3 regions of the Luteococcus sp. H101 genome follow, and region 3 is predicted to be linked to each of the others. Evidence: riboswitches for the same ligand, from Rfam matches in the RefSeq annotation. Region 3 holds a riboswitch; each other region holds the start of a gene.

Region 1 (3,268 bases), on a different contig from region 3:
AGTGGTCGAACTCCTCGTCCTCCGGACGCTCCTCCAGGCCCAGGTCACGGTGCATCTCCGCGGCCCGCATCAGGCTCCAGATCTCGCCGCGGATGGCGGGCAGCTTGGCCGGGTCCATCGCCGCGATGTTGGCGTGCTCGTCCAGCAGCTGCTCCAACCGGGCGATGTCGCCGTAGCTCTCGGCGCGCGCCATCGGCGGCACCAGGTGGTCGACGATCACCGCGTGCGCCCGCCGCTTGGCCTGCGCCCCCTCCCCGGGATCGTTGACCAGGAAGGGATAGATCAGCGGCAGCGAACCGATCGCGGCATCCGGCCCGCAGGCGGCGGACAGCGCCGCATTCTTGCCCGGCAGCCACTCCATCGAGCCGTGCTTGCCCAGGTGGACCACCGCGTCGGCGCCGAAACCGTGCTCGATCCAGCGGTAGGCGCCGATGTAGTGGTGGCTGGGCGCCATGTCCGGGTCGTGGTAGATCGCGACGGGATTCTCCCCGAAGCCGCGGGGCGGCTGGATCATCAGCACCACATTGCCGGCCTGCAGGGTGGCCAGCACCAGTTCGCCGTCGTCGTTGACGAAGAGCTGACCGGGGCCCTCACCCCAGGCCTCGGTCATCTGCTCACGCAGAACCGAGGGGAGGTCCGCGGTCCACTCGCGGTACTGCTCGGGGGTGATCCGGACGTGCGCATCGGTGAGCTGGGCGCTGGTCAGCCACTCCTCATCCTGTCCACCGGCCGCGATCAGGGCGTGGATCAGGGCGTCGCCGGCGACGGTGTCGTCATCACCGTCGATGATCCGGGTGACCTCGTTCTCCCCACCCAGGTCATAACCCTCGTCACGCAGCCGGCGCAGCAGCCGCACCGCGGAGACGGGGGTGTCCAGGCCCACCGCATTGCCGATCCGGGCGTGCTTGGTGGGGTAGGCGGACAGCATCAGCGCGATCTTCTTGTCCTTGTTGGGAAGGTGTCTCAACCGGGCGTGGTGGGTGGCGAGCCGGGCAAGGCGGGTGCAGCGCTCCGGGTCGGCGACGTAGTGGGGCAGCCCCTCGTCGTCGAACTCCTTGAAGCTGAACGGCCCGGCGATGATCCGCCCGTCGAACTCCGGGATGGCGATCTGGGTGGCGGCATCCAGCGGACTGACGCCGTCATCGCTGGCCTGCCAGTCCGCCCGGGAGCTGGTCAGGCAGAGGCCCTGGATGACGGGGATGTCCAGGGCGGCCATCCGCTCCACGTCCCAGGCCTCGTCATCCCCACCTGCGCCGGCGGTTGCCGGAGTGCTGCCGCCGGCCGCCAGGACCGTGACCACCAGGGCATCCAACTCACCCAGGGCTTCATAGAGCGCGTCGGGGGCCGAGCGCAGCGAGCCGGCAAAGATCGGCAGCCCGACGGCCTGCCCGGTGGCGTCGACGGCGTCGGCCAGGGCGTGCGCAAAGGCGGTGTTCCCGCTGGCCTCGTGGGCGCGGTAGTAGAGGATGCCCACCTTGGCGAGGTCCCCGGCACCCGCCACCGGCTCGCGACGGGCCCAACCCCAGGACGGGATTTCCTGCGGGGCTTCGAATCCCTCGCCGGTGAGCAGCACCGTGTCCCCCAGGAAGGCGTGCAGCTGGGCCAGGTTCTCGGGGCCGCCCTCGGCGAGGTAGCGGTGTGCCTCGGCCGCGACACCCATCGGCACGGTCGAGAGTTCCATCAGCTCGGCGTTGGGCTGTTGCTCGCCGCCGAGCACGACGGTGGGAATCCCGGTGGCGGCGATCCGGCGGAAACCCTCGCACAGGTCCTGCGGCCCACCCAGGATGCGCGCCAGGACCAGGTCACACCCTTCGATCAGTTCGGCCATCGACTGGTGGCCGGAGCGGGCCGGATTAGCGAGCACGTACTCGGCGCCGCTGGCGCGGGCGGAGAGCAGGTCGGTGTCGGACGTGGACAGCAACGCGATGCGCACTTTTCCTCCTGGGTGGGGTTCTCGCCCCATCGTCGTTCAGGTCATGCCCGCGGTGAGTGTCTGGCTTGGTGCCCATCAAGCAATGACAAGCACATTCACAGTGGCGGAACCGCCCCGGACTCACACCGGGTTCCTGCGCCGCGAGCGGGGTCAGTCTAGCCAGCCGTCGGGTACCGGCCGCCAGCCCTTGCCGTGCGGCGCCAGCCGCCCGGCCGACCCGACACAATGGAGCCATGCTGTTGCAGAGTCTCGTCTTCGTCTGGCCGGACACGGCCGTCGCCATCGCAGTGATCATCGCGCTGGCGGTGATCGGCCGGTGGCTGGTGCAGGTGGCCATCCGACGGATGGTCAAGCTGTCCACGGATCGCGCCAAGCAGCACCTGGACAAGCTGGGCCGCCCCGGCCAGATCCTGGCGGCCGCCACCGGGATGGAATCGCAGCGGCAGAGCCAGCGCGCCGCCACCATGGGCTCGATCCTGGGCAGCGCCGCCACCTTCCTGATCGTCACCGTGGCGGTACTGACCATCCTGAGCCACATCGGGATCAACCTAGCGCCGGTGCTCGCCTCGGCCGGCGTCGGCGGCGTCGCCCTGGCCTTCGGCGCGCAGAGCCTGGTGAAGGACGTGATCAGCGGCATCTTCCTGATCCTGGAAGACCAGTTCGGCGTCGGCGACGTGATCACCGTGAACGAGATCACCGGCACGGTGGAGCACGTCGGGCTGCGAGTCACCAGCGTCCGCGACGCCAACGGGATGCTCTGGTACCTGCGCAATGGCGAGATCACCACGCTGGGCAATGTGTCCCAGGGCTGGAGCATCGCGACGATCGACCTGCCGATCAATCCGACGGAGGATCCGGCCCGCGCCGTCGAAGTGCTGGAGCGGGTCTGCACCACTTTCGCCGCCGACGAGCAGTACGCGGCCGACCTGATCGACCCGCCCGAGGTGCTCGGCGTCGAGACCATCACCGGCCAGGCGATGACCCTGCGGATCAGCGCGAAGTGCCTTGCCAACCAGCAGTGGGGGGTGCAACGGGAGCTCCGGGAGCAGGCCAAACGAGCCCTGGACGCGGCCGGGATCCGGGGCGCGATCTCCGGCTGGGGATCCGGCTCCACCGCCCCCTGAATTTCTTGGACGCCTGACCTATTTTCCCAGTAGAGCAGATGCCGTTGCGCACTGCCATAGTGGCAGTGGACCCCGATATCCGCTCTATCGGGATAACTGGGCTGTTGACCAAGATTCGACGGACAGGAAGCGGCCCCCAGTAGCCCCTGTGAGATGGTGACCGGGTGACCTCCCAGACCGCCCGTGCCATGCCCGGCGCCATCTGGATGGT
Region 2 (3,268 bases), on a different contig from region 3:
GCTCGGGGGCTCCGGGGAGGATTCGATGATCAGCGGGCGCGGGATCCTGTTCCCGGCGATCTTCTCCATGCTGCTGTTGGGATCCCTGGCCGTGGCGCAGGAGATCAGTTACGACGGGAGCGCGCTGTGGATGCACATCTCCGCCGGGGTCAGTGGCCGGGCCGACCGACTGGGCCGGCTGCTGGCCGCCGGATGGATCCTGCTGCCCATCGCCCTGCTGATCGACGTCGTGCTGATGGCGGTCTCCGACGGATGGGCACTGGCGCCGGAACTGGTGGGTGGCACGCTCGGATCACTGCTGGTGGGAGCCGCCGTCGGCACCGTCACCGGTGCCTTCTGGCAGGTGCCGCAGCCGCCGCCCGGGCAGAACGCCTTCTCCCGTGGGGAGGGCGGCGGCGCGGCGGGCATCCTGCTCAGTCTGGTCAGCATGCTCGCCACCGGCCTGCTGGCCCTGCCCTTCATCATCCCGCTCTTCCTGACCGCGTCGCGGCCCTGGCTGGGCTGGTTGCTGCTGGGCGCAGCACCGGTCTACGGACTGGCCCTGCTGGCCGGCTCGGTGGTCTGGGGCGGCCGGGTGCTGGAGCGCAGCTGGCCCGAGGTGCTCAAACAGGTCACCTACAGCAAGGAGTGATCACCCCGGGTGCCCAGCCTGCCCAACGTCGCCCCGGCCGTGTGGCACGATCGGCAGGGCGACGCCGCGACGGGTGGATGGGTCTGCGGGCGGCTCAGGCCTTCTTGCGACGGCTGGCCAGGAAGGCGGCGGCCCCGGCGCAGAGCAGCAGTGCCACCACGCCGATGGTGGCCCACGGGGTGTCCTTCTTGCCAGCCTCCTGCGCGGGCGCGGTGCTGGCGGGGGACGACGGTGCAGCGCTGGTGCTGGCCGTCCCGGCGGCGCCGTCCAGCGCAGGCATCGTCGGGGTGCACTGCTTGCCATAGCACCAGCCCTCGAGGGTGCCGGCCTTCGGCTTGGACTGGTCCGCGCCCACCTGGCTGAAGGTCCACTTCCCGCCCTTGGTGGCGGTGTAGTACTGCCAGTAGTTGCCGTCGAACTTGGCCGGGCAGGCGGCCGGCTCCCCGTCCATCGCGCAGATCATCTGGGTCTTGGGATCCTTGGTGATCTTCACCCCGGCGCTGGTGAGCAGCTCGGTGCCGCTGGCCGCCTTCTCCACGCACTTGTTGACCATCAGCTCACCCTTGGAGCTCTGCACCACCAGCCACACCTTGCCCTGGTCCAGGCAGTCGGTGGTCTGGTTGGCGGGCAGGACGCGGGCCGGGGCGTGGGCGGCGTCGGACGGCAGGGGAGCGGCGACGGCGGCCAGTGGTGCCAGGGACAGGGTGGCCGCGGCGGCGCCGGTGGCGACGAGCTGGCGAGCGGTGGCGGTGAGCACAGTGGTTCCTTTCGGCGGCCGGAAGGCGGCCGCGGATGCCCCCACCCGCGACTCGCCCGCAGACCACGACGGGTGGTGATGAGTCTGCCGACGCCGGGTACTCCGACTGTACGGTTGCGGGTCAGTTCCGGGCTTGCACCGGATTCCCCCAGCGGCGGCAATGCGCCGAAGACTACTGCACGGGGCTCTGCGGCGTCGCCGCGGTGCCTCCGGGTCAGCCGCCCGGGCGCACCTCCAGCACCCGGAAGCCCTTGTGGGAGGCCAGTCGCTCACAGGCATAGCCTTGCTCGGTCAGCCAGCGGGCCAGCGAGTCCGCGCCCAGGTTCTTGCCCACCACCAGTACCGCGCGCCCGGTCGGTGCCAGTCGGGGGAGCCAGGTCAACAGCAGCTCGTGCAAGGCGGGCTTGCCGATCCGGATCGGCGGATTGCTCCAGATCTCGTCATAGCGGGTGGCCGGGTCGGCCTGCTCGGGCAGGAGGGCCTGCACCCGGCCGCCAGCGCCGATCACGTCGGCATTGAGCCTGGTCAGCGCCAGGGCACGCTCGTTCACGTCGACGGCGTCCACCACACTGCCCGGGCAGGCGGCGGCCAGGGCGACGGCGATCGGGCCATAGCCACAGCCAAGATCAAGAAGCCGGGCACCGTCGTGCGGCGGCGCCACCTCGTCCAACATGATCTTGGTGGCCGGATCCAGTCGGGTGCCCGAGAAGACGCCGTTGGCCGTCGTCAGGGTGAGCTCCTGCCCCCAGATGGTGGCGTGGATCTGGCGGCGCTTCTCCGGGCCGTCCGGGGTGGTGAAGTAGTGGCTCACGGGGCCTCCAGGGGGGTCTCGGGCAGGGTGCGCACGGCGCGGGAGAGTTCGGCGCGAACTGCCAGCTGGTCGTCGTCGGGGTAGCCGACCTCCTCCAGGCACAGGCCCTTGGCCGGCATCACCAGCACCCCGCTGTGCCGCTTGGGCGAGGCCATCACCTCGGCCAGCCAGGCCTGGTCCCGTCGCCCGGTGCCGACCGTGGTCATGGCCCCCATCAGCGAACGGACCATGGAGTGGCAGAAGGCGTCGGCGGTGACGGTGTATTCCAGCACTCCGTCGGGGGTCCGCGCGGCGTGCAGGCCGGTCAGGGTGCGGATGGTGGTGGCCCCGTCGCGCGGCTTGCAGAAGGGCGCGAAGTCATGCAGACCCAGCAGCATCCGGGCGGCCTCATTGGTGGCGTCCACGTCGACGACGCCGCGGATCTGCGCGATGTGCCCGCGCAGCAGCGGATCTGGCCGCGAGACCTCGTCCCAGACCCGGTAGACATAGCGACGCCAGATGGCCGAGAAGCGGGCGTCGAAGCCGGGCGGGGCGGGGCTCACCCGCAGCACCTGCAGGTCCTCGTCCAGCACCCGGTCCAGCCGTCGCTGCAGCCGCGAGGTGTCCACCGTCGACGGCAGGTCCACGTGGGCCACCTGGCCGCGGGCGTGCACCCCGGCGTCGGTGCGGCCGGCGACGGTGAGCTGCACCGGCTCGCGCAACCGCAGCACCTGGGTGATCCAGCGTTCCAGTTCGCCCTGCACGGTGCGCAGGTCCGGTTGGCTGGCCCAGCCAGAGAAGCGGGCGCCGTCATAGGCGATGTCCAACCGCCAACGGGTGAGGGGGGTCGACGGGGCCTCGACAGGCTCGGCCGTCGGGGTTCGGCCCTGCTCGGCCGTCGGGTCGGGATGGCCGGTCACGAGGTCTTCCGATAGGTCAGGTCGTGGATGGTGCGGCCGGCTGCCAGGCCCTTGCGTTCGTACTTGGTGACTGGGCGCAGCTCCAGCCGCGGCGCCCACCCGGTGTTCTCGGGATCGGCCGGGTCCAGGTGTTCGTTCACCAACCCGGAGGCGACGTCCAACACCTCCCG
Region 3 (3,268 bases):
TGCAGGCGGGTGTTGACCTCGAGGAAGCTGATCAGGCCGTCCTGGGCCACCAGGAACTCGCAGGTGCCGGCGCCGACGTAGCCGGCCTCCTTCAGGATCGCCTTGGACGAGCTGTACAGCCGCTCCAGCTGCTCGTCGGTGAGGAAGGGCGCGGGGGCCTCCTCCACCAGCTTCTGGTGACGACGCTGCAGGGAGCAGTCACGGGTGGAGACCACCACGACATTGCCGTGCTGATCGGCCAGGCACTGGGTCTCGACGTGACGCGGCTTGTCCAGGTAGCGCTCGACGAAGCACTCGCCCCGGCCGAAGGCGGTCACGGCCTCACGGGTGGCGGACTCGAACAGCTCCGGCACCTCTTCCATGGTGCGGGCCACCTTCAGGCCGCGGCCACCGCCACCGAAGGCGGCCTTGATGGCGATCGGCAGGCCGTGCTCCTTGGCGAAGGCGACAACCTCATCGGCATCCGCCACCGGGTCCGGCGTGCCGGGAACCAGCGGGGCGCCCACCTTCAGCGCGATGTGACGGGCCTTGACCTTGTCGCCGAGGTTCTCGATGGCCTCGGGCGAGGGGCCGATCCAGATCAGGCCCGCGTCGATGACGGCCTGGGCGAAGGAGGCATTCTCGGCGAGGAAGCCGTATCCGGGGTGGATCGCGTTGGCGCCGCTGCGCTGGGCGACCTCGAGGATCTTGTCAACATTCAGGTAGGTCTCGGCGGGGGTTGCCCCGTTGAGCGCGTAGGCCTCGTCGGCGAGCTTCACGAAGAGGGCTTCGGAGTCGCTGTCGGCATAGATTGCAACGCTTCCGATCCCGGCATCGGCGGCGGCACGAATCACCCGAACGGCAATCTCGCCGCGGTTCGCCACGAGCACCTTGGTGATCTGGTTTCCCACTGTTCCTCCTTGAACTGGCCTGCTTCATGGGCCTTGCTGCTGGGAGTCTATTGCCTGCTGGCCTGCTTCGGCAGCCGTTGGACCTGCTCACTCACAGTGTGGAACGAAAACCTTTGCCGGGCGCCGCACTATTGTGGCCGCATGCCTACCCCCGAGTTCATCCTGGAACTGCGCAAGTCCATCGGTCACGCCATGCTGTGGCTGCCCGGCACCACCGCCGTCGTGCTGCGGCCGGGGCCGCGCGGGGAGCAGGTGCTGTGCGTGCAGCGCTCCGACAACGGCTCCTGGACGCCGATCTGCGGGATCGTCGAGCCGGGGGAGGACCCGCATGTGGCCGCCATCCGGGAGGCGGAGGAGGAGGCCGGCGTCCGGATCGAGATCGAACGGATGGTCTGGATGAGTCCCACCGGCGAGATGCAGTATGACAACGGCGACCGCAATGACTACCTGGACCACACCTTCCGCGCCCGCTGGGTAGGTGGCGAGGCCAGCGTGGGCGACGACGAGTCTGTCAACGTCGGCTGGTTCGATCTGGATGCCCTGCCCCAGCCGATGGCCGAGATCCAGCGCCGCCGGATCATGGTGGCTGCCGGCAACCCGCCCGAGGTGCTGTTGGGGGTGCAGGCCGCCCTGGACTTCCTGGGCGAGGGCTGACTCTGGTCGTCGGTCTCGCGTGCCGCGCAGCGGACCATCCCGGCCGTCGCGCTACCGTGGTGCGGTGATCGACGGGGGAATCCGGTGCGAGACCGGAACTGACCCGCAGCCGTGAGGTCTCCCGGGCGGTAGTGCCCGCGAGCCGAGTCGGAATGCCCGTCGACGACCGACTCGATTGACCCGTCGCGGCCCGCGGGAGAGTCAGGGGCGCGGCTCCTGGCCCGTGCGCCGCGGGAAGGACCCCGTGACCCGCACCCTGCACCCGATGGCCTGGTGGGCCTGGGCCCTGGGCTGCGCCGTGGCGGTCAGCACCCTCTACAACCCGCTGCTGGTGGTGCTGGTGGTGGCCGCGGTGTGGGCGGTGGTGCTGAACCGGCGCACCCGGGCACCCTGGGCCAAGGCGGCCGGCGCGTACCTGACCCTTGCACTGGTGGTGCTGGGCATCCGGGTCTTCTTCCAGATCCTGCTGGGCATCAACCGCACCGGTCAGGTGCTGTTCACCCTGCCCCAGCTGCAACTGCCCGGCTGGGCGGCCGGTCTGCGGATCGGCGGCCCGGTCACCCTCGACGGCCTGCTGTACACCCTCTACGACTCGCTGCGGCTGGTGGCGATGCTGCTCTGCGTCGGGGCCGCGAATGCCCTGGCCAATCCCAAACGGGCCCTGCGGGTGGTCCCGCCCGCGCTGCACCAGCTCAGCGTCGCCCTGGTGGTGGCGCTGAGCGTGGCGCCGCAGCTGATCGAGAGCGTGCAGCGGGTCCGCCGGGCCCGGCGCCTGCGCGGTGGGGCCAGCCGCGGCTGGCATGCCGTGCGGGCCGTGGTGGTGCCGGTGCTGGAGGACGCGATCGAACGTTCCATGCTGCTGGCCGCGGGAATGGAGGCCCGGGGCTATGGCCGCACCCACGCCCAGCGCCCGGTGGGCCGCGCGCTCACCGCCCTGCTGCTGGGCGCCCTGGTGCTGATCACCCTGGCCACCTTCCTGCTGCTGGGAATTCCGGGTTCCGGACCCTGGGGGTGGGCGCTGCTGGCGCTGGGGCTGGTGGCCGCGTGGCTCGGGCTTCATCGCTCCGGCCAACGGCTCGCGGTGACCCGCTACCGTCCCGACCCGTGGGAATGGCCCGAATGGTCGGTCTGTGCCGCCGGGGCACTGGCCGTCGGGGCGGTGCTGTGGCTGCAACGCGTCGTGCCCGACGTGATGTCGCCGTCCTCCTCGCCGCCGGTCTGGCCACAACTCGACCCCCGGATGCTGCTGGTGCCCGCGTTGGCCCTGCTGCCACTGCTCACCACCCCGAAACCGCCCAAGGATGCCCTGTGATCACCTTCGACGACGTCACGCTGCGCCACCCGGGCGCCGCGCGGCCCACGCTGGCCAACCTGGACTTCACCATTCCCGACGGGGACCTGTGCCTGGTGGTGGGACGCACCGGTGTCGGCAAGTCCACCCTGCTGGGCGCCATCAACGGCCTGGTGCCGCACTTCACCGGCGGCCACCTCAACGGCGACGTGCGGGTGGCCGGCCGCTCCACCCGCACCCACCGCCCGCGGGAGATGGCCGAGCTGGTGGGCTATGTGGGGCAGAACCCGCTGGCCGGCTTCGTCACCGATCGGGTGGAGGACGAGGTGGCCTATGGGATGGAGCAGCTGGGCCTGTCCCCAGCCACCATGCGCAAGCGGGTGGAGGAGACCCTGGACATCATGGGGATTGCGCCGCTGCGCAACCGGGCGCT

Evidence for each region. A riboswitch is a leader RNA that binds a small molecule or an ion and turns the genes downstream of it on or off. The one in region 3 is predicted to bind cobalamin.
Region 1: another riboswitch for cobalamin. It lies ahead of cobN (cobaltochelatase subunit CobN); the one in region 3 lies ahead of AAEX60_RS12200 (CbiQ family ECF transporter T component).
Region 2: another riboswitch for cobalamin. It lies ahead of AAEX60_RS09450 (hypothetical protein); the one in region 3 lies ahead of AAEX60_RS12200 (CbiQ family ECF transporter T component).

What each region holds. Positions count from the first base shown of each region.
Region 1 covers NZ_JBCDMW010000004.1:68,288-71,555, reverse strand. The annotation lists gene cobN (cobaltochelatase subunit CobN) at 1-1,963, opposite strand, end outside; cobalamin riboswitch at 1,968-2,091, opposite strand; gene AAEX60_RS00960 (mechanosensitive ion channel family protein) at 2,167-3,057, shown strand; gene AAEX60_RS00955 (EamA family transporter) at 3,222-3,268, shown strand, end outside.
Region 2 covers NZ_JBCDMW010000022.1:85,300-88,567, reverse strand. The annotation lists gene AAEX60_RS09455 (hypothetical protein) at 1-631, shown strand, start outside; gene AAEX60_RS09450 (hypothetical protein) at 726-1,388, opposite strand; adenosylcobalamin-variant (AdoCbl-variant) riboswitch at 1,476-1,557, opposite strand; gene AAEX60_RS09445 (class I SAM-dependent methyltransferase) at 1,603-2,199, opposite strand; gene truA (tRNA pseudouridine(38-40) synthase TruA) at 2,196-3,005, opposite strand; gene trmB (tRNA (guanosine(46)-N7)-methyltransferase TrmB) at 3,095-3,268, opposite strand, start outside.
Region 3 covers NZ_JBCDMW010000029.1:43,779-47,046, forward strand. The annotation lists gene AAEX60_RS12190 (ATP-binding protein) at 1-890, opposite strand, end outside; gene AAEX60_RS12195 (NUDIX hydrolase) at 1,032-1,544, shown strand; cobalamin riboswitch at 1,593-1,722, shown strand; gene AAEX60_RS12200 (CbiQ family ECF transporter T component) at 1,789-2,856, shown strand; gene AAEX60_RS12205 (ABC transporter ATP-binding protein) at 2,853-3,268, shown strand, end outside.